3 regions of the Paenibacillus sp. alder61 genome follow, and region 2 is predicted to be linked to each of the others. Evidence: a T-box and tRNA genes for the amino acid it is inferred to sense, from the RefSeq annotation. Region 2 holds a T-box; the other regions hold tRNA genes.
What was found. A T-box is a leader RNA that pairs with one kind of tRNA and senses whether it is charged. The one in region 2 lies ahead of leuS (leucine--tRNA ligase), so its partner is inferred to be a tRNA-Leu.
Positions count from the first base shown of each region.

Region 1: it encodes a tRNA-Leu, which carries the amino acid that the T-box ahead of leuS (leucine--tRNA ligase) is inferred to sense. The anticodon was not compared.
Region 3: it encodes a tRNA-Leu, which carries the amino acid that the T-box ahead of leuS (leucine--tRNA ligase) is inferred to sense. The anticodon was not compared.

Region 1 covers NZ_JAIUDG010000018.1:117,993-128,842, forward strand. The annotation lists gene LBW89_RS19175 (carbohydrate ABC transporter permease) at 1-735, opposite strand, end outside; gene LBW89_RS19180 (ABC transporter permease) at 768-1,658, opposite strand; gene LBW89_RS19185 (extracellular solute-binding protein) at 1,680-3,395, opposite strand; gene LBW89_RS19190 (response regulator) at 3,622-5,142, shown strand; gene LBW89_RS19195 (sensor histidine kinase) at 5,167-6,855, shown strand; tRNA gene LBW89_RS19200 (tRNA-Leu) at 6,970-7,055, shown strand; gene LBW89_RS19205 (WGxxGxxG family protein) at 7,163-7,456, opposite strand; gene LBW89_RS19210 (manganese catalase family protein) at 7,612-8,463, shown strand; gene LBW89_RS19215 (manganese catalase family protein) at 8,594-9,448, shown strand; gene LBW89_RS19220 (spore coat protein) at 9,512-9,814, opposite strand; gene LBW89_RS19225 (hypothetical protein) at 9,829-10,023, opposite strand; gene LBW89_RS19230 (zinc-dependent alcohol dehydrogenase) at 10,049-10,850, opposite strand, start outside.
Region 2 covers NZ_JAIUDG010000006.1:85,852-96,701, forward strand. The annotation lists gene LBW89_RS07885 (DUF423 domain-containing protein) at 1,029-1,397, opposite strand; gene LBW89_RS07890 (hypothetical protein) at 1,600-2,286, shown strand; gene LBW89_RS07895 (DUF1266 domain-containing protein) at 2,490-2,723, shown strand; tRNA gene LBW89_RS07900 (tRNA-Pro) at 2,938-3,011, opposite strand; T-box leader at 3,173-3,389, shown strand; gene leuS (leucine--tRNA ligase) at 3,474-5,915, shown strand; gene comER (late competence protein ComER) at 5,912-6,763, opposite strand; gene LBW89_RS07915 (ComEA family DNA-binding protein) at 6,915-7,520, shown strand; gene LBW89_RS07920 (deoxycytidylate deaminase) at 7,541-8,059, shown strand; gene LBW89_RS07925 (ComEC/Rec2 family competence protein) at 8,151-10,835, shown strand.
Region 3 covers NZ_JAIUDG010000001.1:160,129-170,978, reverse strand. The annotation lists gene hcp (hydroxylamine reductase) at 1-793, opposite strand, end outside; gene LBW89_RS00675 (sigma-70 family RNA polymerase sigma factor) at 1,023-1,580, shown strand; gene LBW89_RS00670 (DUF4179 domain-containing protein) at 1,567-2,766, shown strand; gene LBW89_RS00665 (DUF5643 domain-containing protein) at 2,788-3,765, shown strand; gene LBW89_RS00660 (DUF5643 domain-containing protein) at 3,801-4,781, shown strand; gene LBW89_RS00655 (DUF5643 domain-containing protein) at 4,817-5,797, shown strand; gene LBW89_RS00650 (hypothetical protein) at 5,978-6,787, shown strand; tRNA gene LBW89_RS00645 (tRNA-Leu) at 6,851-6,934, shown strand; gene LBW89_RS00640 (GNAT family N-acetyltransferase) at 7,010-7,936, shown strand; tRNA gene LBW89_RS00635 (tRNA-Leu) at 8,009-8,093, shown strand; gene LBW89_RS00630 (DMT family transporter) at 8,212-9,141, opposite strand; gene LBW89_RS00625 (PLP-dependent aminotransferase family protein) at 9,314-10,756, shown strand.

The DNA.
Region 1 (10,850 bases), on a different contig from region 2:
GTATTCAATCAGCTTTTGCGGATCGGTTATATTTTGCGCTTCTACGCTGAGCTGCTGGATATACGTTTGCAACGGATAGTTTGACGTTTTATTGATATACACCAGGGCGCCGAAGTAATCATTCCAATGCCCGACAATCGTGAACAGCGTGACGGTAGCGATGGTAGGCAGTACCACGGGCACGTAAATGGTGGACAGAATTCTCCACTGCGAAGCCCCGTCGATCGTTGCGGCTTCCTCCAAAGATGAGGGGACCGCCCGGAAGGCGTTCATCAGCAGAATGACATTCCCGACCGCCACGGCCCCCGGCAGAATCAGCGACCAGATGGTATCCAGAAGGTAAAGCCCTTTGACTACCATAAAAGTTGGAATTAACCCCCCGGAGAACAGCATGGCGACAATCACAATATTCATGTACACCTTCTGGGCCCGAAATTGTCTTGAACTTTTGGATAGCGGATACGCGGCCAGAATCATCAGGCTCATGTTTACGATCAGACCGAGAACAACCCGCTCTACCGAAATCATGAAAGAGCGCCAAAACTGGCTGTCCGACAATAGCTTCTCATAGGAACTGAACGTAGGCTGAACCGGAAAAATACTGACGAGGTTGGCGGAAACCGCCGCATTCTCACTGAACGAAATGGCTACAAGGTTCAGCAAAGGGATCAGGCAGGACAAAGTTAACGTTAACAACACAATCCAGATCAGGATGTCCGAAAGTCGACTTTTCAAGGAATGCCCGTAAATGGAGCTCACCTCCCGGTTTAGAAAATTCGGTAGTCCGTAAGTTTTTGAGCCAGTTTATTGGCGGACAGAATGAGCACGATGCCGACAACGGAGCGCAAAAGTCCGATCGCAGTACCCAAGCTGTATTGTCTCTCCACCAAGCCTACCCGGTATACATAGGTGTCGATGATGTCGGAAGTTTCGTAAACCAGGGGATTATAGAGATTGAAAATCTGGTCGAACCCGGCATTGAGCACGTTTGGCAAATTTAAAGTCGTAACCAGCAATATGGTAGGCATCAAACCGGGCAAGGTCACATGCCACAATTGCTGAAACCGATGGGCTCCATCGATGGAGGACGCCTCATAAAGTCCCGGATCAATCGCCGTCAACGAGGCCAGATAGATGATAGACCCGTATCCAAACCCTTTCCACACATCGGTCAGCACCAGCATCGGCCTAAACCAGTGATTGCTGGCCATAAACAAAACCGGATCCAGTCCGAACCAGCCCAATACGGCGTTAACCGGCCCTTCATACGAAAAGATGTTCATCACGACGGTGGCCAATACGGCCCAGGAGAGAAAATTAGGCAAGTAAACCACGGTCTGCATAAACTTCTTGGCGAACCGCACCCGGATTTCATTTAGCAATAAGGCGAATACAATTGAAACCAGTGTGCCCACAACAATTTTCCATACAGCGATGATGATGGTATTGTTCAAGATCTGCTTGCTGTCGGGTATTTGAAACATGAACTTGAAATTATCGAGCCCCACCCAAGGCGAACCGCCGATCCCTTTAGCCGGGATGTAATTCTGGAAAGCCATGACGATACCGAACATCGGAAGGAAAGAGAATATCAGCAGGAATACCATACTCGGTGCGAGCATCAGGTGAAATGCCGTTTGGTCTTTTTTGTTCTTCATCAACAATCATCTCTTTCAGCATCATTTGGAGGCGAGCGCTTCGTTGACTTCTTGGGTAATCGTGTCCCCGCCGGTTTTTGCCCAACTGCTTACAAAACTATCGAATGCGTCAGGGGTTTGCTCACCTGTAATGATCTTCAGGTACATTTCAAGCTCCATCTTCGTAAGTGTCGGCCACTTCAAGGCCATGGACGGGGTTGTTCCGAAAAAGACCGGGTTGATCTCCTTCACCTTTGAATTTTTGACCAGGTTGGCCGTGAGGATGCTCGAAGTATAGCCGGCCCAGGCAATCGGGTCCGGTTTCTCTCCGTTTTTCACACTGTCCAGATACTTTTTGTAGGAGCGAAAGGCGTTCTGATCAAGGTTGCTTACTAATTCGCTGCTGTCCCCCGTCTTGAGCGCTTCCTCAAAAATTCCGACATTCCGGTAAAACGCATCATAGTAGTCGATGTTCATGGCTAGCGGTGAGCCTCCGATATTGTTGCTGCTGTAGTCCTCGAACTCCTTCAAAACAGCGGGGTCCTTCTCCAGATAACGCTGATAATCGAACTGAAGGCTGGCCATCTTCACAGCAGCTTCGGGATGCTTGAACCCCTTCCGAACCACGAGGTAACTGCTCGAAGGATTGCCGGTAAACATCGTAACCGAGCCATCTTCCGACTGGGGAGCCACATAGGAAACCCAATTCGCATCCGGGTTCAGTTTAAGCGTGTCGGCCACCGTCCAGCTTCCCCACCAGTTATCCAGGAACGAACCGCTTTTTCCGCTCGTTAGCAGCGCTTTTCGGTCGTCGGATGTCCGTACGGCAAATTGCCGATCAATCAAACCCCTTTTGTATAGCTCCGCCACTTTGGCCAGGGCCGGTTTCATTTCGGGCTGTACGGAACCGTATACTGCCTTGCCGCTGTCATCCTTGATCCATTGTTTCGGGTAGGCGCCATACAGGGCAAAAATATTGTTCAATTCATAGGGCCCCCCGGAGATGCCGGCGACATTCTCGTTATCGACCACCAGACCGACCGTCTTTCCGGCTCCATTGCCGCCGGGGTCCTTCTCGATAAACTGGGTAAGAATATGCTCGACATCCTCCATCGTTTTGGGTTCGGAGAGACCCAATTTATCCATCCAGTCTTTGCGCAGCCACAGCACGCCCGGACCGTGTGAAATTTCGGTAGTCGGCAGGGCCATGATTTTGCCGTCAAACTTGGCGCTCTCCAGCACGCGGCCTCCATAGGAGTCGTAGATCTCCTTGATCCGGTCGCTGGCACAGTTGTTATAGGCGTCCGTCAAATCCTCAATCAAGTCGTTCTCATACAGCTGCTGCAAGGTGGCCTGATCGGGCACCACCATAATGTCAGGAATCGTTCCTCCGGCAATGGCCATCGAGACCTTTTGCACGTAATCCGTCCCGTCATTCGCTTCAAAAGCAACCTCATTCTGCACGTTGAGTTTCTTCTTAAAATATCTCGTCCACACATTGTCGGTCGCAGTGTCCTTCTCATAGACGGTCCCCGCAAGCGACGTATAGCTGGTTGCTGTCTGCCCAACTGTGTAAACGACAGTTTCGGGATAGGGCTCATACGGTGTCGTCATGGCTTTCTTCCATGCCGGATCATTCAAGTTGGCCGCGGATTCCTCAGCCGTACCGGCGGAATTGGGGCTTTGACAGGCGGCGAGGGAAACAGATAAAAGCGTTGTCAACAAAATGGAAACGGACTGCTTGAATTTAGGTTTCATTACCTAATACCCCCTTCAATTCAAAGAACAACATCCATGTTATCTTGCATGCCCTTATTGTAGAACTCCCGTCACAACACCGTAAACGCAAATAAATTGTGTTTTATGCAAATATATAACTCACTTTAGGCAACTTGCCGAATTGCCGCATAAAGTCGATGCAAATCATGTTACAATCAAAATGAAATTCTGCGTGTGGAATCATGCGCCGGAAAGGACGGACGAAATGTTAAGCATCTTGGTGGTAGATGACCAGCGTGAAGAACGGGAAGGCATCGAATTTCTCATTCATGAATTGGGTTTTCCCCTCCAGGTCGAGACAGCGGAAAACGGACGAGCGGCGCTCGCCTATTTGGAGAAAAAGCCGGTGGATATCCTCTTTACTGACGTGAGAATGCCGCTAATGGACGGACTGCAGCTGACCAAACAGGCCTTAAGCCTGCAAAAGGGATTGAAAGTTATTCTGTTCAGCGGATTCGCCGAATTTGAGTATGCGAAAACGGCCATCTCCCTTGGCGTTTCCGAGTATCTCCTCAAGCCGATTCATGTGGAAGCATTTCAAAGTTCCTTGCAAAAAGTAATTGACGAGCTAACGCACCAAGCCCAGCTTCAGATCACTTCGCAAATCAAGCAAAGCTATGTCAAGAAACATGTGCTGTTTAATCTGGTTAACGGCTTGGGAATGCCCTCCTCCATGAAGGGAGTTGCGCTCGATTTGCCCGATCATTATCAGGGAGCGATCTTAATGGAATTCGAGAAGAACTTCTTCGAAGATGCCGAGCCGGATTTCGAGCAATTTATCCTGACTTTATTAGAGGGGAGTAGCGATTACTTAAATTTGAATGATTGTCAAAGTTTGCTGCTGTTTTCCCGGCTCCCCTCCCGATCCTTCAATTCCTTGCTGGAATTGGGCATACATATCCGAAACAGCGTACAGAAGAAATATAAAGTGAACTGCTATCTCGCTATTCATGACGAAGTCATCCATTTATCGGAGTTGTCGGCCTGTTTGATTCAGTTAGACCAACTGATGGAGTACCGCTTCTTCTCGCCGGATTATTTCGTGTTTGATGCCAAGACTGATTTCTATGTTTCCGATGATCGGCTGCCCGAACTCTCGGATCATGATTTATTGAACCAAATCCGCCGGGATTTGACGGACAGGGATTTTTTTGGTGTCAGAGCCAACACGGAATTACTTTACCAAAAATATGCAAAACAGCTCCAACTCTCGAAGTTGTATGTCAAGTACATGTTTAGCTCACTGTATCAGGACATTATGACTTCTTCCGCGCCTATCCCCGAAACCGAGTTAAGCCGGGAAATCGAAAAACTGTACAAGGCCGACGAGTTAAAGGAGATCAAAGAGATCCTATTCGAGGCCATTGCACGTCTTGAACAACAATACAGCTGTTCGGAATTTTTACATCGAGATATTGCCTTTGTAAAGCAATACATCGAGGAGCACTATGGTGAGGATTTGAGTCTGGAACTTCTTGCGGCAAGGGTTCATCTGTCTCCCCATTATTTAAGTTCGATGTTCAAGAAACATACGGGATACGGATTAAACAAGTATATAAAACACGTGCGGATGAAGATAGCGAAAGATTTGCTGCTGCAGTCCCATCTAAAAGTATCAGACATCTGCTATCAAGTGGGATTCCAAAACGTCTCTTACTTTTGCCAAAATTTCAGGGATTTTTTCGGGCAAACCCCCGAGAGATTCCGTCAGGCGAATCGTAGATGATGTTAGGCCGGGGAGAGGAATAATATGCGGATATGGCGCGCTCTAAAACGAAGAATCGGCGATTTCCGGTTTCAAACCAAAATCATGCTCTCTTTTTTACTGGTAAGTATGATTCCCGTCATCGTGCTCGGAAGTTTCTGTTTCGCCGCAACCAGGTCACTCTTAGTACAGCAATCCAAAGCCGATCTGAACGCCTCCTTAACGCAAAGTGTGCTGGCCGTGAACAATCAATTGGATGTTTACAATAAATTAATGAACTTTTTAAGTTTTAATCAAGAGATTATAAATTCGGCCAACAATACTTATACCAGTGAATACGAAATGTATTATCAGCTGACCCATGTCATCGATCAAAACTTCTATACCGCCCGTTACTTGAATCCCGGAGTAGAGCAGATCAAGCTGTATACAGGGAGCAATTTGCCCCAACACGGAAACACCGTCATTCCGATTGAGGAAATCAGCCGGACACCCTGGTACCCGAAGGTGATAAAATCAGTGGATGTTCTCTGGTTTGCCCGGGAGAACAACCTGTACTGCGCCCGCAGAATCCTCAGTATGAAACATAGAACTCCCAAAAACAACATTCTGTTTGCCCGGGTTAACTACGATCAGCTATTTAAAAATTTCGAACCCCTTCAAGCCCATGGCGCCGAAATTATCGTAAAGGACTCCAGCGGAAACACCGTTTATTCCTCAAAAGGAGCGAATCCGAACAATCCGGTCAGCATGGCGTTGCCTCAGAATGAAGGGGACTACACCGTGTTGTCTTCCGCTGTCCCGCTTGCGGGATGGAATGTCTATTTATATAAGCCGACCCGTCTGATTACAAAGTCCGCATGGTGGATTGCCTTGATTGTTCTGTTCATGATTACGGCCTGTATCGCGGCCGTTGTTGTGGCGGGCACGCTCTTTTCCCGTAGGATTATGTTGCCGATCCACCGTCTGCACAAAAGCATGAAGCTGATCGGCGAAGGCAATTTGGACATTAAAGTCTTCTCCAGCGAATCCAAAGATGAGATTGGCGATTTGATCCGCGGATTTGGGGATATGGTAGATAACACCAAGGCCCTGATCAATACCGTGTATGTAGGGGAAATCGCTCGCAAGGAAGCCGAGATGAAGGCTCTACAGGCGCAGATCAACCCTCATTTCCTTTACAACTCCCTCTCGATCATCAATTGGAGGGCATTGCGGATCCACGCGACGGATATTAGTGAGATGGCACAGCTCTTATCGACTTTTTATCGGACTACCCTTAATAAAGGACAGAATCTGATCACGGTTTCGGACGAAATACGGAATGTGCAATCTTATATTGATATTCAGTTGATCATGCACAGCCACAATTTCAAAGTGGACTACCGGATTGAGGAGTCCCTGCTTTTTTGCCGTATGCCCAATTTGATGCTCCAGCCCTTAGTCGAAAATGCCATCATACACGGTATCGAAAATCGTGGAGACGGTGGCGGAACGCTCTCTCTCTCGGTGAGTGAAGAAGAACAGAGCATTGTATTTAAGGTGACTGACAACGGCATTGGAGTGGAGTCCGAACGGCTGGTTTATTTACTTCAATCCCCATCCAAAGGTTACGGACTTAAAAATGTCCATGATCGGGCGGTTCTCATGTATGGCGAACCATACGGACTGACCATCCATAGCGTGGTCGGCGAAGGAACGCAGGTTACCTTGAGAATTCCGTATGCAACATAGCGCAGAAATTTAAGCGGAGCACAGGGGCGGTCCCAATACGAATAAAAAAAGGGGTTGAATCTCCAGGCAAAGACGTATATAATCATACCTACGGGATTTTTCCCACATTTCCCTGCCGGGGTGGCGGAATTGGCAGACGCACAGGACTTAAAATCCTGCGGTAGGTGACTACCGTACCGGTTCGAGCCCGGTCCTCGGCATTGTAATTGAAATGACGAAGAGCTCCTCTTAAATGAGGTGCTCTTTTTTTTGTGCAAGCAAAAAAAGGCCTCCGAGGAGACCTTTTCTGCCGGCTGCTCCAAACGGATTAGCGGCGGTCGGTTTCTTTTCTGCGCATGCCGGCCAAGCCGAGCAGGCCGAGAAGACCCAGCCAGCCCCAATCCACGCCGTCGTTGCGATTGGCGGCATTGGCGCGAACATTATTCGTCGTGTAATGGCCTCTCGTCGAATAATTGCCCGTCGTATTGTCGGTCATGTTGCCCCCGCCGGTTCCGGTCGTACCGCCCGCGCCGCTGCCTGTCGTGCCGTAAGCCGAAGCGGGCAAAGCGAGCGCGCTGGAGATCAACGCCGTTACGAGCAAGGTTTTCAAGCTCTTTTTCAAAAGGATGCACCTCCTGGATTGTAGTAGCTACGTTTCGTAAGCTTCCCGGAAAGGGGTCCCTTTATGCAAAACGAGGAGGAACTGATTGAAAACCGTTGGCCCGGGTAATGGTTTCTGGAATCGTCAGGAACATCCAAGAATCAGGGAGGTATTTTATGTTTTTTCACATTAAAGAACTCCAATTCAAGGCCAAGCCCGAAAGACCCGATCCGGCCTATGCCCGCAAGCTGCAAGAGGTGCTCGGGGGGCAGTTCGGCGAAATGTCGGTGATGATGCAGTACTTGTTTCAAGGCTTCAATTGCCGGGCCGACCGGAAATATCGGGACATGCTGCTGGATATCGGCACCGAGGAAATCGGTCATGTCGAGATGCTGTGCACGATGATCGCCCAGCTGTTGGATGGGGCGCCTGCCGATCAGTTGGAAGAAGCCGCCAAAGACCCGCTGATCGGGGCTGCACTCGGCGGCATGAACCCGCAGCACGTTATCGTTTCCGGGCTCGGCGCCACGCCGACGGACAGTAACGGCTTCCCGTGGAACAGCCGGTACATCGTCTCCAGCGGCAACCTCCTGGCGGATTTCCGCGCCAATCTGAACGCGGAATCGCAAGGGCTTCTCCAGGTTGTTCGCTTGTATGAGCAAACGACGGATCCGGGCGTACGCGAGATGCTTTCCTTCATGATCGCGCGCGATATTATGCACCAGAATCAGTGGCTGGCGGCGATCGAGGAAATCGAGCAACTGGACGGTCCGATCGCTCCGGCTTCGTTCCCGCGGGAGCTGACCGTGGAAGAGGCCTCGCGCCAGTTCCTGAACTTCTCCGAGGGCGAAGAGAGCAGCATGGGACGGTGGGCGAGCGGCCCGCTGTACGACGGAACAGGAAACTTTGAGTACGTGGCCAAGCCGCAGGCGATGGGTCAGCAACCCGAGTTGGCCCCTCCGGCCCCGCATCAGCATTCTACGCCGGGAACACCTCCGTATTTGGTGAATAAAGGAAAGTCGCTGTAAAAGACTCCCCTGAATCCCCCGAACCGCTGACGGTTCGGGGGATTTTTTCGCATAACTCCTGCAGAAGGAGACAAACTAGGAAAGCTTTAGTTTCTCTATAGACCGTGCCAAATTTCACAGGAGGTGCCGCATGTATTTCTATAAAGAGGATTTGATCAACATGATCGTTCCGGACAAGCCGGACCCGGAGGCTGCCAAGGTCTTACAGGAGACGCTTGGCGGACGTTTCGGCGAGATGCGCACGATGATGCAGTTTTTCTTCCAAAGCAACAACTTCCGCGGGAATGCCACACCATTTCGTGATTTGATCCGCGGGGTGTTTTTGGAGGAGATCAGCCACGTTGAATTGGTTCAGCACACGATTAACCAACTGCTGACCGGCTCGGGCGAACCGATGCCCGGCAATGCCGGAGCCGATGGTGCGCCGCTGGATGAAGCGGTTAGGCATGCCAACCCCCACCATTTCATCATGGGGGCCCAAAGCTCGCTCCCGGTTGATGCCGCAGGCAACCCATGGAACGGGAACTATGTATACAGCCACGGGAACCTCATCAGCGATCTGCTGGACAACCTGGTGCTGGAGTCAACCGGCGTCCTGCAAAAATCCCGCATTTACGAGATGAGCTCCAACAAAACGTTCCGCGAAACGCTGGCTTTTCTAATCGTCCGCGACAACGCGCACCAAAACGCGTTTGCCAAGGCGCTGGAGACGCTCGGCGTCCATTGGGGGAAGCTGTTCCCCGTGCCGAACTATGACATCAACAAGTATCCGGAGTGCCGCAAATACGTCGATATGGGCTTCCATAACGCCCAGTTCAACTTTCGGCTCGATCCGACCCGAATCGGCGAAATTTTCAGCGGCCAGACGCCTAGCCGAAACGGCGGAACCCTGGAGGTCACGGCCCCGCCGGAAGGCTATCCGCTTCCAATCCTGCCTGAGCTGCCGAACGAACACAGCCCGGGCCTGCACGACCTGAATGCCTGATTTACGGAATAAACACCGCTCAAGCCGGGTAGCAATCGGTTTGAGCGGTGTTTTTTATGGATTTCAGCCCAGGCTCGGCACCTTCATGGCTGTTTCGATATTCTGCAGATCGAGCCGGATTTGCTCGCTGACATTCCAAGGATGGTACCAACCCCGTTCCATTACGTACAGAGAGATCTTTTCATGCAAATCGATGGCTTCCTCCAACTGCCTGCTCAGCATTTCCTTGATCTCCGGCGTTCCCGCTTCCGTCAGCGCCATCGCATAATTTCTGACCCCGCTCTTGGCCGAGATCAAGAGGTCCATGGCGATGATCTGATCCGTCATCGATTTCATCCCGGTGAAATATTCCAGCAAGATGTTCAATCCGTACCCCTCCTTTATTGTACGGCCCGCTTCAGGACCGCTTCCAGCTCCTCCAGCTGCCTGGCGGAAACGTCGGCATCTTCCTGGAGAATCCGCTTCAGTTCTTCGTCCGAAACCAGGCCTCGCATCGTTTTCGATTTGGTCATACATACCGTTTTGAAGGCGGCCAGCTCATGAACCTCCAGCGTTTCGTGCAGCGCATAACTCATCTTCGATTTTACCTCCATTCCAAGCTTAAGGTTTCAGCAGTACTTTAATGCAATCGTCCGTCTTTGTATCGAAAATCTCGTATCCCCGTTTGGCCTCGCTGAGGGGAATCACATGGGTAACAATATCGCCCGGATCGATTTTGCCGGTATCGACTAACTCGTACATGTACGGCATGTAGTGAATAACGGGCGCCTGACCTGTCCTTATATTGATATTTCGTTGGAAAATATCCCCCAGCGGAAATCCGTTGTATCTGCCGCCGTATACGCCGGTAATTTGGATCGTTCCGCCCTTTCTGACGGCCTGGGCTGCCGTAGTCACTCCGCCCAGCGCACCGCCGTGGAGCTTCATTCCAGCAGCCAGAGATTCCATGGGGGTCATTTTTCCGCTCATGCCGGTACAATCGATCACCACGTCGGCGCCCCCCTTGGTAAGCTCCTTAAGATAGCTTCCGGTGGCGTCCTGTTCCCCCGCGTTGACGATCTCCACCCGGTTCGTTTTCTTGGCGTGACGCAGCCGGTAATCGATGTAATCGACGGCGATTACCCGTTTTGCGCCTTTCAGCCAGCATATTTTCTGGGCCAGCAAACCTACCGGACCGCAGCCCAGAACGATAACGGTGTCCCCGTCTTTTACTCCGGCATTGTCCACGCTCCAATAAGCCGTGGTCATCGCGTCCGCGATGAGGCAAAGCTTTTCGTCGGGAATCTCGGAGTTTTCCGGGATTTTAAAGTGAGTAAAATTCGCGTACGGAACCCGCAAATATTCCGCCTGTCCGCCCGGGTAGCCGCCGGTAGTTCCGGAATACCCGAAATACGCGCCCATT
Region 2 (10,850 bases):
GGCAGTTTAATTAGACCGCTGTCTTTATCAAGCGCGCCCCGCTTGTTAGGCATCATCCAACAGTTGGAGGCGCGGTTCAATGCAGGCGGCGGTCTATTTTGGTAAGCATCCGGGTTTGTCGGGGGATGCGGCCACAACCGGAAGCCGACACTTCGGCGCTCCTTAGGCAGCGGGGGCTAAAGGAGGCTAATGGGGGCTGACAGGGGCTAACTGAGGCTAACGGATGCTAACGGATGCTAACGGATGCTAACGGATGCTAACTGAGGCTAACGGAAATAATAGCGGCTATTTTGCGATAAATGGCGGTTTCGGAAATCTAACGGAAATAATAGCGGCTATTAGCGTCCTCCGCCCCCGAAAAGGCGGGGAATTTGCGAAATAGGTGCTACTGTGTCCGTTAGAATGGCAAACCGGACTAAAAGTGCAAAATAGGCGCTACTACGTCCGTTAGAAATCCGGCGGCGAGGAGCGGGGTCTCAAACGGATCCCGGCACTCCCGCGCTTCTTAAGCAGCGGAGGCTAACGGAAATAATAGCGGCTATTTTGCGATAAATGGCGGTTTCGGAAATCTAACGGAAATAATAGCGGCTATTAGCGTCCTCCGCCCCTAAAAGGGCGGGGGCTTTACGAAATAGCGGCTACTATGTCCGTTAGAATTGTAAATCGGCCTAAAAGTGCGAAATAGGCGCTACTGCGTCCGTTAGAAATCCGGCGGCGGGGCGCGGGGTCTCAAACGGATCCCGGCACTCCCGCGCTTCCTAAGCAGCGGAGGCTAACGGAAATAATAGCGGCTATTCTGCGATAAATGGCGGTTTCGGAAATCTAACGGAAATAATAGCGGCTATTAGCGTCCTCCGCCCCTAAAAGGGCGGGGGTTTTGCGAAATAGCGGCTACTGTGTCCGTTAGAATCGCAAACCGGCCTAAAAGTGTTAAATAGCCGCTATTGCGTCCGTTAGAAATCCGGCGGCGGGGCGCGCATTCTCAAACGGTCCCCGATCCTTTTTGACTGCTATTCTTCCCGCAGAGCCTACCCGCTTACAGCGGCGATGACTACGATCACCCAGCCTGCGAGGAAGCACAGGCCGCCCAGGGGCGTGATCGCGCCGAGTTTGCGGATGCCCGATATGCTCAAGGCGTACAGGCTGCCCGAGAATAGCACTACACCGATTAGAAGCAGCCATCCCGCCGTTATCAACCGGGAAGGATCGGCGCTTTGCCCCGCAAGGCTCCCCAGCAGCAGCAGCCCCAAACTATGGGCCAAATGATATTGGACACCGGTTTGATATGTTTTTGCCCGATCTCCCGTCAGCTTATGCTTCAATGCATGCGCGCCGAAAGCGCCAAGCGCCACGGCAAGGAACATCATGATTCCGCCGAGTGCGAGTAATGTATACATAACGTCGATCACCTCGCTACTATGTTACTCTACCGCGAGATAAAAGGGCAATCTTTCCGATATGCATAAATAAACGCTATGCCGTAAACTTTGGCACTTTGAACGAGAGGTGTTCCGGATGTCGGAATTCTGCAGTTGCTAGACGCGTCTATTTTCTATTATTGAGGAGAGAGGGGGAAGAATCCTGTAGAAGCTGAGGCATTTGATTCAGGTCTTGTCCGCCTCGACAACAGGGTTTCATAAAATGCCCATGTACAATTTCAAGGAACTTTTTGCAGCCAGAACTCATTGTATGATTTTTCAAGCTCAAGCAAGTCCGTGTACAGAAGAGAGTCATGGTTGGATTGGTGGAAAAGCACCGATGTTCTTTGACGATAAGACTGAAACGGTAAACAGGAACGGAATTAAGCATTATTTTTATTTAAGCTTGGTTCATCCTTTTCGGCCTGAACGCATGATTTCCGTTTTTATTCCAGAAGAATACGATGAGTATTTAGAGAACAATATTTATCCCAACTGTTCGATTCAAGTATTTGACCACCCCATCTCGAAAGAAAGTACGAGCGAAATCTATTCGCATCCGGGGCTTATAAAGCATTCAATTATTGGTGGAGATCTGATGGGGGATAAGGACTCCGCGGAACAATCGTTTTTAATCAAACTTGGCGGGACTCCTGGGCTCATTCAGGATGAAAACTATTATTTTACGGGGCTGGCCGAAGATGGATTTGATTTTTTATTCCAAGTGGATGAGGATGGTTATCCTGATACCTTGCTTGACGGGAAATTTAGTTATCCTTTCTCTTTTGGTGCAATGTACGTGTTTGCCCAGATAATTAGTGATCGTGAATTTAGCAGTCCGGTCGCCGGGTTCTGGCAATATTCGTAACAAGCTGCTTGCTATAAAAATCCGCTCATTCATTTCTGATTAATGGTATAGGAGGTTGATTGTTGGAAGGGCCTAGGACCTCCCTGTTAAAAAAAGGATGGGTGAAACGCAAACGTGAAAATCTCACTTATCATTCTCGGCGTGATCAGAGGTCTGTTTGTACTGGTGGTTCTCGGCTTGATCTTGCGGCCAGCAAACGGATTGTGACCAACACGCGGAAGGAGAACGCACGGCTGGAGAGCCATTACGGCCTGCCCGAGGAACAACGGCGCTTGCTTGCTTACGGGGCAGTGCTTGCCCTGTACCGCGTTGAATCTCCGCGCATCCTCCACCTCAAAGTCCCGCTGGATCAGCTTCGCGAGGGACTGGAGTCCGCTTGGGGAATCGCTGGCCGGGAAGACGCATTGAACACGCTGGAGTGGCTGCTTGAGGAATGAGTTGCCATACATTCGTAATGAAGGCAAAGCCCCAGGCTTCGCCTTTTTGCATTGAATCATTGCTCTGCATGAACCATAGATTTAGTTTGTGACAAAAAAAAGACAACTCTTACCGGGATCAAACATCCCTAAAGCAGTTGTCTTCTTCATATGCAAGGCGGCTTCGACCCAAACGCATCGTGCAGGGAGGAAGCCTTATATATAATTACAGAAATCGAGACGACAGGATTTGAACCTGCGACCTCTTGCTCCCGAAGCAAGCGCTCTACCAAGCTGAGCCACGTCTCGGCAACGAAAATGAAATGGTGGAAACATTAATAAATTATACTCTTTTCCAACAAACTGTAAAGGGGGTTTTTCATGTTTTTTACGGACCTTCGTTTCGTTGCGGCCCCATTGACGGCGGCGGTTTGGTTTTATATAATGGATGGTGATTTAACTGCAAAATGAATTAAACATTGAAGAGGAATATTAGTTTTCAATGCTGCCACCCCAGAGAGCCGGCGCTTGGTGAAAGCCGGATGGAGATTGAAGACGAACTCGCCTCGGAGTTATGATGCAAAACATCATCGTCTTACCCGCGTTAAGGGTGTAAAGGGAGCGAACGACAAAGCATGTCCGACGCTAACTAGGGTGGTACCACGGGAATTTCCTCTCGTCCCTAGCGATGATACGCTATGGATCGGGAGGTTTTTTTATATTCTGCACAGGATATATTTGACAATGAATGATTTTAGGGAGGATTACATTATGGCGGACAAAAACGTGCCACACGACGTTTACCAAGCCCAAAGCATCGAACCGAAATGGCAAGCTTACTGGGAGAACCATAAAACGTTTAAAACGAGAGAAGATGAGGGAAAACCGAAGTTTTACGCGTTGGATATGTTCCCTTACCCTTCCGGCGCGGGGCTGCATGTAGGCCATCCGGAAGGCTACACGGCTACGGATATCGTATCCCGCTTCAAGCGGATGCGCGGGTATAACGTGCTTCATCCGATGGGCTGGGATGCCTTCGGTCTGCCTGCGGAGCAGCACGCCCTGGATACCGGCGAGCACCCGCGGGATATCACGGTCAAGAATATCAACAACTTCCGGCGCCAGATCAAATCGCTCGGTTTCTCGTACGATTGGGACCGGGAGATCAGTACGACCGACCCGGAGTACTATAAATGGACGCAGTGGATTTTCATCCAGCTTTACAAGAAGGGCCTGGCTTACGTGGCCGAAGTTCCGGTGAACTGGTGCCCCGCCCTCGGAACGGTGTTGGCCAACGAGGAAGTCATCGACGGCAAGAGCGAGCGCGGCGGACATCCGGTCATCCGGAAGCCGATGCGCCAGTGGGTGTTGAAAATTACGGAGTATGCCGAGCGTTTGCTTGAGGATCTGGAAGAGCTTGATTGGTCCGAAAGCATCAAGGATATGCAGCGGAACTGGATCGGCAAATCCGAAGGTGCGGAAGTGGTATTCGCGATCGAGGGGCACGAGGACTCGCTTACCGTGTTTACGACGCGCCCGGACACCTTGTTCGGGGCCAGCTACGCGGTGCTTGCACCGGAGCATGAGCTGGTCAAAACGATTACGACGGACGCCCAGCGTGAAGCCGTGCAGGCCTATCAAGACCAAGCCGCGCGCAAGAGCGACCTGGAGCGTACCGATTTGGCGAAGGAGAAAACCGGCGTTTTCACCGGCGCTTATGCCGTAAATCCGGTAAGCGGGGCGAAGCTGCCGATCTGGATTGCGGATTACGTGCTTGCCGGTTACGGGACCGGTGCGATTATGGCCGTTCCGGGTCATGATGAACGCGACTACGAATTCGCCAAGCAGTTCGACCTGCCGATTATCGAAGTGGTGGAAGGTGGCGATTTGACCAAAGAGGCATACGCCGGGGACGGACCGCATGTGAACTCCGACTTCCTCAACGGACTTCGCAACGAAGAGGCGATCAAGAAAATGATCGCTTGGCTCGAAGAGAACGGTAAGGGAAAAGGCAAAGTAACCTACCGTTTGCGCGATTGGCTGTTCAGCCGCCAGCGGTACTGGGGCGAGCCGATTCCGATTCTTCATCTGGAAGACGGCACGATGAAGCCGGTGCCGGAAGATCAGCTTCCGCTCGTTCTGCCGGATGTGGACGCGATCAAGCCGTCCGGTACCGGAGAGTCCCCGTTGGCCAATGTGACCGAATGGGTGAACACGACCGATCCGGAAACGGGGATGCCGGCGCGCCGGGAAACCAACACGATGCCGCAATGGGCGGGAAGCTGCTGGTACTACCTGCGGTATATCGATCCGCACAACGACAAGGAGCTTTGCTCCAAAGAGAAGCAGGAGCAATGGCTGCCGGTCGATCTGTATATCGGTGGAGCCGAGCACGCGGTTCTTCACTTGCTGTATGCGCGGTTCTGGCATAAAGTCCTCTACGATCTCGGCGTCGTGTCGACGAAAGAACCGTTCCACAAGCTGGTCAACCAAGGTATGATTCTCGGCACGAACAATGAGAAGATGAGCAAATCGCGCGGCAATGTCATCAATCCGGACGAAATTGTGAACGAGTACGGGGCGGATACGCTGCGGGTTTACGAAATGTTCATGGGACCCCTGGAGGCGACCAAGCCTTGGAACGCCAACGGCGTTGAAGGGACTCACCGCTTTTTGTCCCGCGTATGGCGCTTGTTTGTGGGCGAGGACGGCGGTCTGAACGCGAAAATTGTGGACGGCGAAGGCAGCGACGAGTTCAAGCGGACCTGGCATAAGACGATCAAAAAGGTGACGGAAGATTTCGAAGCGTTGCGTTTCAACACGGCGATCAGCCAGTTGATGATTTTCGTCAATGAAGCCTATAAGACCGATATCGTTCCGAAAACGGCGGCGGAGAACTTCGTTCAGATGCTGTCCCCGCTGGCGCCACATCTGGCGGAAGAATTGTGGGAGCGTCTCGGCCACAACGAGACGGTCACCTACGAACCGTGGCCGACTTATGACGAGGCTTGGACGGTGGACGCCGAAGTGGAAATCGTCGTCCAGGTCAACGGCAAAATCGTCGACCGGACGAAGATTTCGAAGGATCTGGATCAGGCGGCCATGCAGGAGCATGCCTTTGCCCTTCCGAACGTGAAGCAGGCGGTGGAAGGCAAGACGGTCCGCAAAGTGATCGCCGTGCCCGGCAAGCTGGTGAACATCGTCGTCGGCTAAGCTTCCTTGTCGGCGCCGCTACCCGGCTTCGCGCCGAACAGAAGATCGAGCCGTCCAAGATCATCGTCGTACTTCCGGTGGGTCGCTTCGATGAGCTGTTTAAAAACACCCTGCAATCCGTTTTGCAGCACGGTGATACCCTCGGAGGTGACGCCACCCGGGACGGCGACGCGCCGCTGCAGTTCCTGCGGCGTAAAGCCGCCCTCGGTCAACAGTTTGCCTGTGCCGTGCAGCATCTCGGCACCCAGCCTGACCGCCTCGTCGAAGGTTATTCCCGTGAGCTTCGCCGCCTCTTGCGCCCATTGCTGAAGGATAAAAGCGATGAAGGCGGGACCGCAGCTGGCGATGTCCGAGGCGATTCTCGTCTCGCTTTCCCGGATGGCTGTCGGCAGGCTGATCGAGGAGATGAGCTGTTCCAGCAGCAGCCGGTCCTCGGGCAGGATGCGGCTGCCGTAAATGCAGAGCGAGGCTCCGGCCAGGGCAGAGTGCGTAATGCTGGGGATGATTTTAGCCACCTTGGAAGGGATGCGTCCTTCCAGCAGAGCAATCCCCACGGGACTTGTAATGGACACGACGATTTGCCCCTCGTTCAATACGTCCGTCAGCTCTGTGACGACGCATGGATAATCGAGCGGTTTCACGCACAAAAAGACGATATGGCTCCCGTTTGCGGCTTCCGCATTACAATGGGTAATGCGAAGTCCGGGATGCCGTTTCGCCAGCAGCTCCGCTTTCGGCTTGGAGCGGTTGCTGGCGCAAATCTGATGCGGGTGCAGCGCACCGGAACGCAGGAAAGCTTCGATCAGCAAGCTTCCCATGGATCCTGTTCCGATGAAGGCCACTTTCATCCCGGTTCCCCCTTCCGTGCGCAACCATTTTTATGCACAACCTATTTATATATATGCACCTTGATGGGATCTTCATGACCATAACCTCGGCGTGAACATGATTCATATAAGAAACGGAAAGGTGTGTTTCGGGTTGAAGAGGGGATATGCTATGACGGCGGTCATATCGGCGGTGATCGGGGCGGGACTGATGTTCCTGGCGCTCGGACCGGGCCGTCCGTCCGGGATTGAAGGCTGGACGCCGTTAAACGAAAGCGTCGAAGCGGCGATCGCGAGCAGAACGCAGCTCTCGGTGAAAGCGGAGACGAGGTCGGCGAGAACGGAAGAGAAGGCCGAGGCGGCAGCCGGCAAGGACGACAAGGAAGCTTCCGGCCGTAGAGGTACGGATCAGCCGGATGCGGCCGTGAAGCCCGGCACAACGAAGCCGCCCGGATCGACAGACGGATTGGCGGCGGGTTCCCTACCGGGAAATGGCGCCGTTTCAAATCCGGGTAATCCGGTCGCGGCCGGAGGACCGGGCGCGGGAGCCAGATCCGAAACGGAACCGGAACCGCTTGTGCAAAACGGGCTGATCAGCATCAATACCGCCGGAACCGTCGAATTGCAGGAAATTCCCGGCATCGGCGAGAAGAAGGCGAAGGCGATCGTGGACTACAGGAATGAACACGGGCCGTTTAAGTTGGTGGATGAATTGACCAACGTCAAGGGAATCGGCGAGAAAATGCTGGAAAAAATGAGGCCTCATATCGGGCTGTAAGAACAGGAGTAATGGCAGGGATGATACCGGATCATCGTAAAGATTGGGATACGTATTTTATGGATATCGCTTATATGGTGTCAACGCGTTCCCAGTGCAGCCGCCGCCATGTCGGCGCTGTGCTGGTCCAAGGTAAAAAGCTGCTGGGCACCGCTTATAACGGAGCTCCGTCGGGCGTTCCCGATTGCTCCGAGGCCGGGTGCATGATTGCCGAGGAATATGAACTTACCATGGTGGACGGCAAGGAGACCATGATCAAGAAGCAGCGCTGTGTCCGCACGATACACGCGGAACAGAATCTGCTGCTGTTTACGGACCGGATCGACCGCGAAGGCTCAAGCGTCTACGTAACGGACGAACCTTGCTGGACCTGCGCCAACATGCTGGCGAACAGCGGGATCACGGAAGTGGTGTTCCATCGTCCTTATCCGAAGGATTCGGGGAAAGTAACGGCGATGATGGGGCAGAAGGGAATCACGTTCCGGCGCCTAGAAACCTATGAGCCACCGCGCGAAACCGCGGCCCAAATTGAAAATTGACGGACTTAATGGATGTAGGAAGAACCTCGTCTGCTTGAAAGCAGAGGGGTTCTTTTTTTACGGACATATTATGAGAGAGACGGGAGCGAGGATGATGCAACGCAGACCTCTAGCGGCGTTCGCCTGCTGTTGGATTGCCGGAAACGGCCTATCCTATTGCGCCGACGGCTATATGTTTTGGCTTTTATGGAGCGGCTTGACTTTGATCGTTCCGCTTCCGGCCGCTTTGGGACGGATATCTTGGAAACGAGGGGTAATGTTGTGGGCGGCTTTTTCACTGGGGGCGGCTTATTGGGCTTACCATGATACCGGAAATGTCAGTGAGATCGGGGCAAGGTTCACGCAACACGGCGATAGTCAACTGACGGAGGAAGCGGAGGGCAGTGTGGAAGGAACCATTATATCCCCGGTCAAAGTGGATGGGGACCGCGCCGATTTCGTTCTGCGTCTTAGCAAATACGTCTGGTTGGGATCACCGGAAGGAAATTCGAATATGGATTCGCGGAACCTTTCGCAGGAATACATAAGCCGGGAAAAGGTGGCCGTTCAGGTTCGTTTGTCCTCGGTAAAGGAAGTTAAGCAGGCATCCGCTTGGAAGCGGGGGCAGAAACTCACCATGCGCGGGACTTTCGAACGGCCGGGCATCGCCCGGAATTTCGGCGGCTTTGATTACCGCAAATATTTGCGCAACCAGCGGATTCATTGGTTGTTTAAGGTGAAAGGTGCTTCGGGGATCAACCTCTTTCCCCCGGAACGTATCGGTGTTCCGGCCTGGCTGGGCAAGGTCGACGGACTACGGGAAGCGCTTGGCAAGCGGGTGGGACGATTGTTCCCGGGATGGCAGGCCGGCTATATGCAGGGGCTGATCATCGGCCTCGAGGATGAACTCGAGCCAGAGAAGTACGACCAGTTTACCAATCTGGGTCTCACCCATATTCTGGCGATTTCGGGGAGCCATGTCGCCATTAACATAGGACTTATCTTCGGGTTACTCCGCTTATGCCGCGTTAGCCGCGAAACTTCGCTGCTGGTGGTGATGGGGTTTGTTCCGGCCTATGTGCTGTTAACCGGCTTTTCCCCGTCCGTCATCCGCTCGGGAGTCATGACCCTGCTGGGCCTCTATCTGTTGAAAAAGCGTCTTGTCAAGGATGGCATAAACGTGCTGTCGGCCGCGGCGCTGCTGATGCTGATGTGGGAGCCGTATTTTTTATTGAACGTCAGCTTTCAGTTGTCCTTTGCCGTCACGGCGGGACTGATGCTGTTTGTGCCGTTGTTGACCCCTCATCTCCGTTGGCTTCCCGAGCGGATCAGGGGAGCCGTCGCCATCACCGTGGCGGCTCAGCTCGTTTCTTTTCCGCTCACCATTTATTACTTCAATCAGTTTTCTCTGCTCTCTTTGGCGGCCAATCTGCTTATCCTTCCGCTGGTCAGCCTTGTGGCTCTGCCGCTCGGCACCGTCGCCTTGCTGATCAGCGGGGTATGGCTCCGCTTGGGACAGTGGCTGGCCTATCCGGTGCGTTTCGTTAATTCATTGACGTTTGTAGCCGCGGAATGGCTGGATGGGCGAAGCGGTTTTATGACTTTCTGGAAATCGCCATCCTTGGCATGGATCGCTATTTTCTATATTGTGACTTACTGGCTTTTAAAGAGAAATGCTTCGGAAATTCGGAGGGATGGTCCGTTTGCGGCCGCCGCCGAGACATCAGATCTGCAAGATACGGCTCCGCTTCCGTTAAAAACGGGGGCAGCCCACCCGGCCGCTCCGATATTATGGAAACACTCCCGAAACCGTCATTGGATAAGAGCGGGTTTTAACGGCTGTCTTGCGCTCGGCCTTCTTGTGCTGCTTGTCTTCGGGTATCAACCGGATTATAAGCCGGGGACCGGCTATATTCAGTTTATCGATGTAGGGCAAGGGGACTGCGCTCTGATCACGACACCCGGCGGCTCACATATTCTTGTGGACGGCGGGGGCACCGTATCTTTTCGTAAACCGCAGGAGGCATGGCGAGACCGGAGGGTACCGTTTGAAGTCGGTGCCAAAACCGTGGTTCCTTTATTGAAGAAGCGAGGGGTCCACCGGCTGGACGCCATCATTTTGACGCATGGGGACCAGGATCATATCGGCGGGCTGCAAGCGATCGTTGACCAATTTCCGGTGGCGGCGCTCGTCACGAACGGTTCTCTTGCGGAATCCGCGACCATGACCAAGCTGATGAAAACGGCGCTCTCGAAAGAAATTCCGATATACGCCGCTTATAGAGGAATGAGGCTTACGCCCGACGCCCGCACGACTCTCGAATTTTTGTCGCCTCCTGCGGATTGGGATTCGCCGGAAGCGGCAGGTATCCCTTACGTAAAAAACCAGAATCGGCGATCGGTGGTGTTTCGGCTGAGGCTGGACGGCAAGTCTTTTATGTTTACCGGGGATATGGATGTGGCGGCTGAGCGGGAGCTGTTGGAGAACGAGGAACAGGTGGTCGGAGAAGATCCTGTCGATGTGTTGAAAGTGGCGCATCACGGCAGCAAAACCTCGACCTCGGCCGAATGGCTTCAGGAGGTCCGGCCCGCCGCCTCCGTCATTTCCGTCGGGGCTACCAATACCTACGGACATCCCAATGGGGACGTACTCAAGCGGCTTACGGAGGGAGGAGGATCGATTTACCGGACGGATCGGATGGGCGAGGTTCAGATGGTGATCGGCAAAGGGGAAATTTGGATAAGGACAAAGATCGGCGCCCCGGTTCTCCAGCATAAATTATTAAAGTTGAATTAAGGATGGCGCGGATGA
Region 3 (10,850 bases), on a different contig from region 2:
GCAGCAATTCCTCCAAGTCTTTCAAGTCATGCCCGCTGATGAGGATGCCCGGCCGGTTGCGAACGCCGATATTCACCCGGGTTACTTCCGGATGCCCATAGGTTCCGGTATTGGCCCGATCGAGCAAGGACATGGCTTCCACGCCGAATTTGCCCGTCTCCATGACCAAAGCGACGAGATCGTCCGCGCTTAAGGAATCGTCCAGAGTGGCGGCGAGGGCCTGGCGCATAAACAAATCGATGTTCGCATCGGCATGGTTCAGGTGAAGTGCATGATACGTATAAGCGGCCATACCTTTAAGGCCGTATGTCAGCAGTTCGCGCAAAGAGCGGATGTCCGGATCGGTTGTGGCGAGGACGCCGACTTGCTTAGCCTTGGCGTCAAACGAGGCTTCGTCGTCAGCCAGCCAAACCGCGGCATCGGGAAGCACAGCGCCGTCGCCGGAGTGCCGTTCGTCCCAGTGGCTTCGGACGTCGGCCCGCAGCGCGAGCGCTTCCCGGATTTTGGCGATGAACACGTCGCGGTCAAAATTGGCGTTCGTAATCGTAGCAAATAACGAGTCCATGATAAAGACGGACACCTGCCGCTCCAACGCATCGGGGAGATGTGGCCCGATCGAAAGAAACGATATGCCTTTCAATACATAGATCAGCAAATCCTGCAGGTTGGCGACATCATGCGGTTTCCCGCAGACGCCTTTAATCGTGCAGCCGGTTCCTCCGGCCGACTCCTGACACTGAAAACAAAACATGGATGGCTGCTGGGTGCCAACAGGGGATGCGGATGTGGTCATCTTAAAACAACCTCCTATGGAAAAATATAGTGGAAGCATATACCTGACATCCAGAAGCATAACGCCAGCGGCAAGACGGCCAGGTGATTTCAATCACTTTTTTTACGAGGGCGTAGCGGGGAGAGAACAATTTTCTCCAAGATGACAAAATATTTTTTTCGCTAATATAACATTTTGATGTAGTGGTCCATCTAATCTTACAGAGGGCCCTCAAAAGGAGATGAAATTCGTGCAGCAAGATATGGAACTGGAAGTCAAGCGAGCGCAGCGGGGAGATCGTGAGGCGTTTATCCGGCTGTTCCGGAGGCTGGAACCCGAACTGTACAGCTTGGCGAAGTCCATTGTGGGACGTGATGAAGACTGTGCGGATGCGTTTCAGGAAACGACGCTCAAGGCGTATAAATCAATGTCGACATTGCGAAAGCCAAAATATTTTAAAACCTGGGTTATCCGCATTTTAATCAACGAGTGTAACCAGTTGTTGCGGATGCGCAAAAGAACCGTCGTTATGGCGGAGTTGCCGGAGATTGCTGAAACGGATCGCTCGGCGCCTTATTACGAAGACAGCCGCAGGCTCGATCTTCGGGAAGCTGTGGAAAATCTGGATGAATCTCTGCGGATCGTTATCCATTTATTTTATTATCAGGATTTGCCGATCAAACAGATCGCCAGTGTGCTGGATATTTCCGACGGAGCCGTAAGGGCGCGCCTGCACAGAGCCCGGGGCATATTGGCCGATGAAGTAAAGCAAATTCGGAAGGGGGAGCTGGCTTATGAAAGTATGTGATGTTGAAAAAGAACTGCGGGAAATCGGCAAAGAACCGCTGCCCGAGGTTCCCGAAATCGTCCGCCGCCGGCAGGATGAAGTCTATGCCTCCTTGGCCGACCTTCCGATGCAGGACAGAAGCGGCCGAACCCCGGGGTTCCGCAAGACCCGCAGGATTGCCTTGGTTGCGGCCTCAGCCGCCGCGATCATTCTGGTCGGCGGCCTGGGCGGCGCCATGGTCTCGCCGGCGATGGCGGAATCGATGAAGAATATTCCGCTGATCGGCAGTATTTTCAAGCTGGCCGGCGATCTGGGGCTGCGGACGGCAGACGAAAGAGGACTTGCGGCTAAACTCGATGCCAGCGTGACCCATGAGGGAGTCACGCTCCGCATTCCGCAATTGGTCTATGACGGAACCCGGTTATCTTTGGCCGTAACGCGCGAAGGCGGAGGGTTCGCCGCCGGGATTCGTGACGCCAAATTTACCGGGAACGGGAAGCCGGAGATTTATCCCGAGGGTGCGATTAATTCGGTTGACGTATATATCGATGGGGAATCGATTTATGACTTTGGGGGCGGAAGAAAACTCCACTGGGGGGGGGAGAAGACTCCCGACCGGAATTCAGCCATCTACGAACTGACCGCTTTTCCGACATTGGACGAAATCCCCATTTTACCGGACGAGTTTCAGTTGAATATCGAATTCCGGCTGGAGGGCATTTCCGAGCCCTTTGCTTTTGAACTTCCCATTCGTAAAAATGCGGATACGCTGGCGCTATCTCCCCTGGATACAAGGGAGTGGAAAGGAAACAAGGTTACGATTGAACAAATCCAGTTCACCCCGATCACAACCAAAGTAAGGCTGAGCGTCCTATCCAGTGATAAAGCGGCCAGGCTTTTAAGACATCATCTGATCTTTGAGGTTTGGGACGATCAAGGCAGGGAACTCGATCATGTGAGCGGCGTGGGGGTATTCAAGGGCGAAAACGAAATGATCAGCGAATTTTTGTTCGACCGATTTACCGATGTGCCGGCATCGGTAACAATTAAAGCGTTCCTGCCTGAGATGGAGATCCCGGGGGCGGTTTCGGGAAGATTCAAACTCGATTCTGACGGCGAAATTATCAAAAATTATATAAAAGAACTGGAAATCACTATCCCGGTGGATCGGACCGGATTGGAAAAATTATATGATCTTCAAAATTAAAAAATCTGGAGGGCTTAAAAAATGAAAAAAGGATATAAAGTGATGACGACAGCCGCGTTGGCGGGAATGATTCTTGGCGGAGCGGGATGGGTGACGGCAGCAACGGACGCCCAAGCGGCGGCCGGAAAGGCTTCCGTAGCTTACAGCGCCGCGGAGCAGAAGGCGGGAAAAACGGCTGAGGTAACGCAGAACGGGATTACGCTTGGGGTAAGCGAGGCGCTGTATGACGGGAATTACCTCAAAATTTCGGTGAAGCGCAGCGGTCAGGGACTAATCGGCGGTATCACCGACTCCAAATTTGATGAAAAGAGCCAGGAATATATCCGTGAGAAGGGGGCAATCAAAGCTATTCAGATCTTTATTGACGGCAAAGACATCTATACGATCGGTGGAGAATCTCTCGGCAAAAGACCGAGCCTGGGTTGGCGGCCAGGACCTACGCCAGACGCTGCTATCGTTGAATTAAGCGATCCTTCCTGGCTCGGCGGTCAACAATATGCCTTCCCGGACAAGTTCAAATTGACCGCCAAGATCACCCTGGAAGGCGTGGAGAAACCGTACACTTTTGAGCTGGCGATGCAAAAAAGCACGGGATCCCCGATAGTCCTGAAGCCGAATTTAACGAAAACATCGGGCAAGCTGACTTATAACCTTAGCAAATTGAATCTGACTTCGACCTCTACCCGTGTTCTGTTGATTCAGAAAGGCTATGAAAAGGGCAAGCCTTCCGACATCATGTTTGAATTTGTGGATGATCAAGGGCGTAAGCTGGAAACTCTTTCGGGAATGGGCACCGATGAGAACAACAAAGACGGCGATATGTACGAAGATTATGTGCTGAGTGCTCTGGAGAAAGACGCGAAGTCGATTACGATAAAGGCCTACAAACCTGAATTTATGGAACCGGGCGCAACAAGCGGACTCTTTAAACTGGACGAAAACGGCGAGATCGTGAAACAAGAGGTAAAAGAACTGGAAATGACGGTAAAGGTGAAGTAGTTGAGTTGAAATTACGTGAATCGGAGGATTTTAAGTTGAAGAAGGTTTATAAGGTGATGAACACCGCCGCACTAGCCGGGATGCTTCTTGGTGGAGCGGGATGGGTGACGGCAGCAACGGACATCCATGCTTCGGCGGCCGGAAAGGCTTCCGCAGCTTACAGCGCCGCGGCGCAGAAGGCGGGAAAAGCGGCGGAACTTACGCAGAACGGCATTACACTCGGTGTGAGCGAGGCGTTCTATGACGGAAATTACATTAAAATTTCCCTGAAGCGCAGCGGCAAAAATTTGGTCGGCGGCATCACCGACTCCAAATTTGACGAAAAGACCCAGGATACGCTTTGGGAGAAGGGCGCAATCAAAGATACCCAGATCCTTATTGATGGCAAAGATTTTTTTAAACTGGGTGGAGACAGAATGAGCAAAAGACCGGCCATGTTTGGTGGTAAAGGAGAGACACCGGATCAGGCTGTCCTTCAAGTGTCCGACCCCTCCTGGCTTGGCGGACAACAGTATACCTTCCCGAACAAGTTCAAACTGACGGCGAAGATCACCCTGGAAGGTGTGGATAAGCCTTATACTTTTGACCTCTCGATGCAAAAAAGCGCGGCTAAACCGATTGTCTTGAAGCCGAATGTAAGTAAAAAATTGGGCGGTCGTACCGTCGTCCTGAACCAAATAAACGCAACCTCCACTTCAACCCGAATTCAGTTGATCGAGAAAGGCTTTGAAAAGGGCAAGCCTTCCGAATTCATGTATAAATTTGTGGATGATCAAGGCAACCGGTTGGATGAACTTTCGCGCTTTGGTACCGACGAGAACAACAAAGCCGGCGATATGTACTACAATTGTCTGCTCGGCCCGTTGGGAAAAAACGTGAAGTCAATTACATTAAAGGCTTACAAACCCGAATATATGGAACCCGGAGCGACAACCGGAGCGTTTAAACTGGACGAAAACGGCGAGATCGTGAAACAAGAGGTAAAAGAACTGGAAATGACGGTAAAGGTGAAGTAGTTGAATTGAAATTACGTGAATCGGAGGATTTTAAGATGAAGAAGGTTTATAAGGTGATGACCACCGCCGCACTAGCCGGGATGCTTCTTGGTGGAGCGGGATGGGTGACGGCAGCAACGGACGTCCATGCTTCGGCGGCCGGAAAGGCTTCCGCAGCTTACAGCGCCGCGGCGCAGAAGGCGGGAAAAGCGGCGGAGCTTACGCAGAACGGCATTACACTCGGTGTGAGCGAGGCGTTCTATGACGGAAATTATATTAAAATTTCCCTGAAACGCAGCGGCAAAAATTTGGTCGGCGGTATCACCGACTCCAAATTTGACGAAAAGACCCAGGATACGCTTTGGGAGAAGGGCGCAATCAAAGATATCCGGATCTTCATTGACGGAAAAGACATTTATGAACTGGGGGGCGGCACGATGAGCAAAAGACCGACCTTTAGGAAGATTAAGGGAAATACGCCGGATCAGGCTGTCCTTCAAATGTCCGACCCCTCCTGGCTTGGCGGACAACAGTATACCTTCCCGAACAAGTTCAAACTGACGGCGAAGATCACCCTGGAAGGTGTGGATAAGCCTTATACTTTTGACCTCTCGATGCAAAAAAGCACGGCTAAACCGATTGTCTTGAAGCCGAATGTAAGTAAAAAATTGGGCAGTCGTACCGTTGTTCTGAGCCAATTAAACGCAACCTCCACCTCAACCCGAATTCAGTTGATCGAGAAAGGCTTTGAAAAGGGCAAGCCTTCCGATTTCATGTATGAATTTGTGGATGATCAAGGCAACCGGTTGGATGATCTTTCGAGCTTTGGTACCGACGAGAACAACAAAGCCGGCGATATGTACTACAATTGCCTGCTCGGCCCGTTGGGAAAAAACGTGAAGTCGATTACGATGAAGGCCTTCAAACCCGAATACGCGGAGCCGGGCGCAACAAGCGGAGCGTTTAAACTGGACGAAAACGGCGAGATCGTGAAACAAGAGATAAAAGAACTGGAAATGACGGTAAAGGTGAGATAACCTCATCACTCATTCCCGAATTCCATTTAAGGGGCTGATATGTATTACTTGACATTCTTCATACGCTATGATATTTCTGTTATAAATTGAAGGCAATGTAACCCAAGGGTTCATCCTCGTATTTCATGCGAGGGTGGGCCCTTTCTATTTTGTCAATGAAAGGGAGGTTGCTTGGTGCACATGAAAAGACGGGAACTGCTGCTGAACCGGCTGGAGGAAATCGGAAACTCGCTGGAAGGGAAGGACGGCGCCTTGCTGCTGCTGGGCTTGGGGTCGGTCGGGTCGGAGTTGGGAAGGTTGGACGAATATTCGGACCTGGATTTTTTTGTGATCGTGGAGCCTGGCCGTAAAGCCCGATTTTTGAACAACCTGGATTGGCTGGAGGACGTTTATCCTTTGGCTTATTCGTTCATGAACACGGTGGACGGCCACAAGATCATGTTCCGGGACGGCATTTATGGGGAGTACGCGGTATTTGAGGCGAGGGAGCTGGATAACATTCCGTATCGGGGCGGAAGAATCGTCTGGAAACATCCGCGAAAGGAGGAAGTTGAAGTTCCCCTTGCGAATGACAGGCTGATCCCCGATTCAAGACAGGAGGAGCTTGCTTACGCGATCAATGAAGCTTTAACCAATCTGTATGTCGGCCTCTGCCGGTTTGCCAGGGGCGAAAAATTGTCCGCGCTCCGGTTTGTGCAGGGAAGCGCGATCGGTTCGATCTTATCCGTATTACATCTGATTGAAAAAGAAAACGATCATTTCCCGGATCCTTTCGGGAACGAACGCAGACTTGAACAAAGGTTTCCGCGTTTTGCCACCCTTTTAGGCGGGATGCTGCTCGGTTATGAGCACGTCCCGGAATCGGCGCTGGCGATATTGAACTTTTTGGAGAGTGTTTACCCCGTAAACGAAAGGCTTAGCGAGGAGATACGGAAATTGGCGACGCCTGAGGAATGCAGGGATAATAAAATTAAAAATAATATGTATTGACTCTTTTTAAGAAGACATGATATTATAAATTTCGTTGCTGCGCTTCCTGCACAACGAAAAAACGCGGTCGTGGCGGAATTGGCAGACGCGCACGGTTCAGGTCCGTGTGGGCTAACCCCCGTGGAGGTTCGAGTCCTCTCGACCGCATCATACACCGCCTTGTAAACTCCAGAGATGATCTGGAGTTTTTTTAATAGCTTTGACCGGGAAGGACGGAGTCGGATGATGAAGGATATGAGCGTTGAAGCATTGGGTATGGAGAAGCTTGGGGAGTTTTTGGACTATTGCAGAAAGCACCGGAAGGACGTGGATGATTCGTTTTTATATGAAGAGGATTTGCGGGACTTTGCCATTCATGAAGACCATCCTACTTATATTGCGCTGAATTCGGCAGGGGACCTCGTTGGAGCGGCCTCGCTCATCAAGGATGCTTATCACCGCAAGGGGCGCCGGGGAAGGTTCCGGATATTTCATACCGAAGCGGAGGACCTAACGCTATACGAGCAACTATTGAAGTCGATTGTGCGGCACGGGGAAGGGCTCGACCAGCTGTTTATTTTTGTGCCGACCCTGCAAGTGAGAGCGATGGAGCTGTTGGAGAGATTGGATTTCAAGCTGGAGCGGTATGCCTTTATTTTGGCTCATCACGATTTGGAAAAGCCTACTTTCCGGGTGCCTGACGGATATCGGCTGGAAGCTTTTCGAGCCGGGCGGGATGAGGAGGCATGGGCGGAGGTCCGCAATGCGGCTTTCGCCAAGCTAAAAGGGAATGAAATGCCGGTCACTCCGGAAATGGTGGCGCAAATGGCTGCGGAAGACGATAACCTGAAGGGCGGAATGCTGATGCTGTACCATGGGGAACGTGCCGTAGGCATCGTTCGCGGGGCGGATGACGAGTTTGAGGGGGCGCCGACCATGAACATCGGGCCGCTTGGACTTCTTCCCGAATACCAAGGAAAAGGGCTCGGAAGAGTGCTGCTGAGAGCCGCCATGGCGTTTGCGGTTGAGCGCGGTTATTCTCAAGCGATGCTATGCGTGAATGCCGAGAACGAACGGGCCAAAAATCTGTATTTGCAGGAAGGGTTCCGGCAGGTCGAAGCGGCGGCCAACTTTCGGTACGATATCGTCAAATCATTAATGGCCGATTAATTTGCTTGTTGACTCTCTTGCGGATGCATGATATTATAAATTTCGTTGCTGCGAATTCAGCACAACGAAAACGCGGTCGTGGCGGAATTGGCAGACGCGCACGGTTCAGGTCCGTGTGGGCTAACCCCCCGTGGAGGTTCGAGTCCTCTCGACCGCATCCGATAAGAATGAAAGAGCCCCTGAATTGTCCTTGCGGATAATTCAGGGGCTTTTTGCATATTGGGAATCTGTAAGTGCTGCTCATCACTTGAACTGAAGAAATCTGCGGACATCCATTAGCATGGATCTCGCTCATTTTTTGTTACCTTTGACGGGTAAGCCCGTAGAGGCTTAAGGTTGTCCCAATTGGTAAGAATCGTGCCGACAATAATCGTGACACCTCCCGCCACGGATACCCAATTGACGCTTTCACCATAGAACAGCGCGCCGATGGTAAGCGCGATCAGCGGAGAAACGTATAGCCAGGTGGACGGAAATACGGGATTCGTCTTGGCCACCAGCCAGTAAAACAAGCTATGTCCAATCATCGAACCGAACACAATCAAATAAAGCAGCGACCCCAGCGCTGCCGGGCGTAGCATATTGCCGATTTCCACCTGCTCAGTCAAAGCGGACAGGAGCAGCAGCAGCGCCCCGCCGTAGATCATCTGAGCCGAATTAAGCGCAATTGGCGACACTTCCGAAAGAAGCTCAGTGACCCACTTCGAGTAAAGCGTACCCGCAGAATAGAACACTTCGCCGAGCAACACGACCAGGCAGCCGATGACCCACCACTTCCCGGTAGATACTGTTATACTAGGCAGCACCAGCAAAGCGACCCCGGCCAATCCGACCAAGACCCCGATCACGGACAGCGGGCCCCCTTTCTGCTTCAACAGCACCGCCTGCAGAACGAGGATGATCAGCGGCCCCGTCGCTGATAGAACGGCGGCGATACCTGAAGAAATGTACTGCTCGCCCCAATACAAGCAAGCGAAGGTACCGAAGGTCAGACCGATCCCCGAAAGCAGCATCTCCTTACGGAGAAATAGAGTGAAGCTGGCTTTTTTTCGCAGAACCATCAACAGATACAACACCAGACCGGCAACGAGAAACCGGGTCCCTGCCGAGAAGAACGGCGGCGCAGCGGCATCCATCCCCACCTTGATAGCCAGAAAAGTAGTCCCGAACACGAGACACACGACGATATAATTGAAAATGATCACGCTGTTTTCTCCCCTTTCGCTGTTAAAACCTATCATACACGGCCGGGAATAGAACAGACGACGTATATTAGAACAGATTGCTGTATCTATAGAAGTTGGGATAAAATGTGCTGTAGAGCAAGGAAAAATGCGGTGCACGCGGTGCAGTCGTATGAAGAAGGAGGAAAAATAGATGAGCAAAGCACTGCGTCCGCGAGATAGCACCGGGCTGTTGTTTCGGCGGGTCTACGATTACATCATTGACCGGATTGAACGGGAAGAATGGAAAGCTCATGACAAGTTGCCTTCAGTAAGGTTACTTGCCAAGGAATTTCATATCCATCGGCTGACTGTTCTGCGGGCTTATCAGATGCTGAAGCAGAACGGGATTGTATACGCTCGCGAGAAATCCGGCTATTATGTCAGCGGCAATCCATTTGGCGGCGATACGGGGTCCAACGACCGGACCAACACGCGGTTAAGTGTGCCCGCATATTTGAGAAATCATTTGGGAGATATTCACCGGGTTTCGTCCGCTTACAACTTTTCCCAGGCACTGATTGATCCGACGCTGCTGCCCAATTTGTTCTTGTCGGAATACGTGAAGCAGGTGTTCGACAGTTATCCTAAGTTGCTAGGCACGTATTCGTCCGTTCAAGGGGATGAGGAATTGCGCGAATTGTTAAGCCGGTACTTTCTACGGAAACATCGCTTTCTGGCCACCTCCGACGAGATCATGATCACGACGGGTGCCCAACAGGCGATTGATTTGCTCTCCCGCGTTTATCTGCGCCCGATGGACTGGATCTTGGTGGAGCGTCCGACTTACAGCGCAGCCCTCGATATTTTTCGCCAGCAGGGAGCACGCTTTTTGCCTGTGGACATCCACCCAGACGGCTACGATCTGGAGCAGGTGGAAACACTGATGATTCGCCATAAGCCGCGGTTATTCTATATGAACCCTACCTTTCACAATCCGACCGGGTACACAGTTCCGACGGTGCAGCGCAAGCAATTGGTCGAACTGGCCGAACAGAACGGCTGCCTCATCGTCGAGGACGATGCCTTCCACGACATTTATTTTGACGCGCCCCCGCCCCCGCCCCTGTTCTCCTTCGACACGGAGGGCTGGGTCGTGTATCTGCGCAGCTTCAGCAAATACGTGGCCCCCGGCCTGCGCATCTGCGCCGCGGTTGCCCGGCCCTCGGTGATGGAGCCGCTCGTTACCGCCAAATCGTTGGCCGACAATGGGACGCCGCTGGTCAATCAGAAATTGTTCCTGCACTGTTTCGAATCCGCGCGGCTGCAACAGCACTTGGAGAAACTACGCACCGCGCTGTTAATCCGCCGCGACACGATGGAGCGGGCGCTGGCCGAAACCGGCTGGAGCTGGGGCAGCCCGCAAGGCGGCCTCAACCTGTGGCTGCGGCTGCCCGCTGAGCTGTCGGTGGACGCTTTGCTGGCGGAATGCTTCCGTCATTCGGTCAGCTTCGTGCCGGGAATCATCTGCGATCCCCTGCGCAAGTTGGAATCCCGAATCAGGCTCAGCTATTCTTTCGCAAACGAGGAGCAAATCCGTATCGGGATCGGGAAACTCGCGGCACTGGCCAGGTCTGTCCGCGAGTTCGAGCGATAACGGCAGCCGATGCGGACCTGTTTACAGCTGAAAGCGAGATAATCCTCAAAATAAGTTTGCTCTGAGCCGATAGGGCCCGGGGCAAATCTTTTTT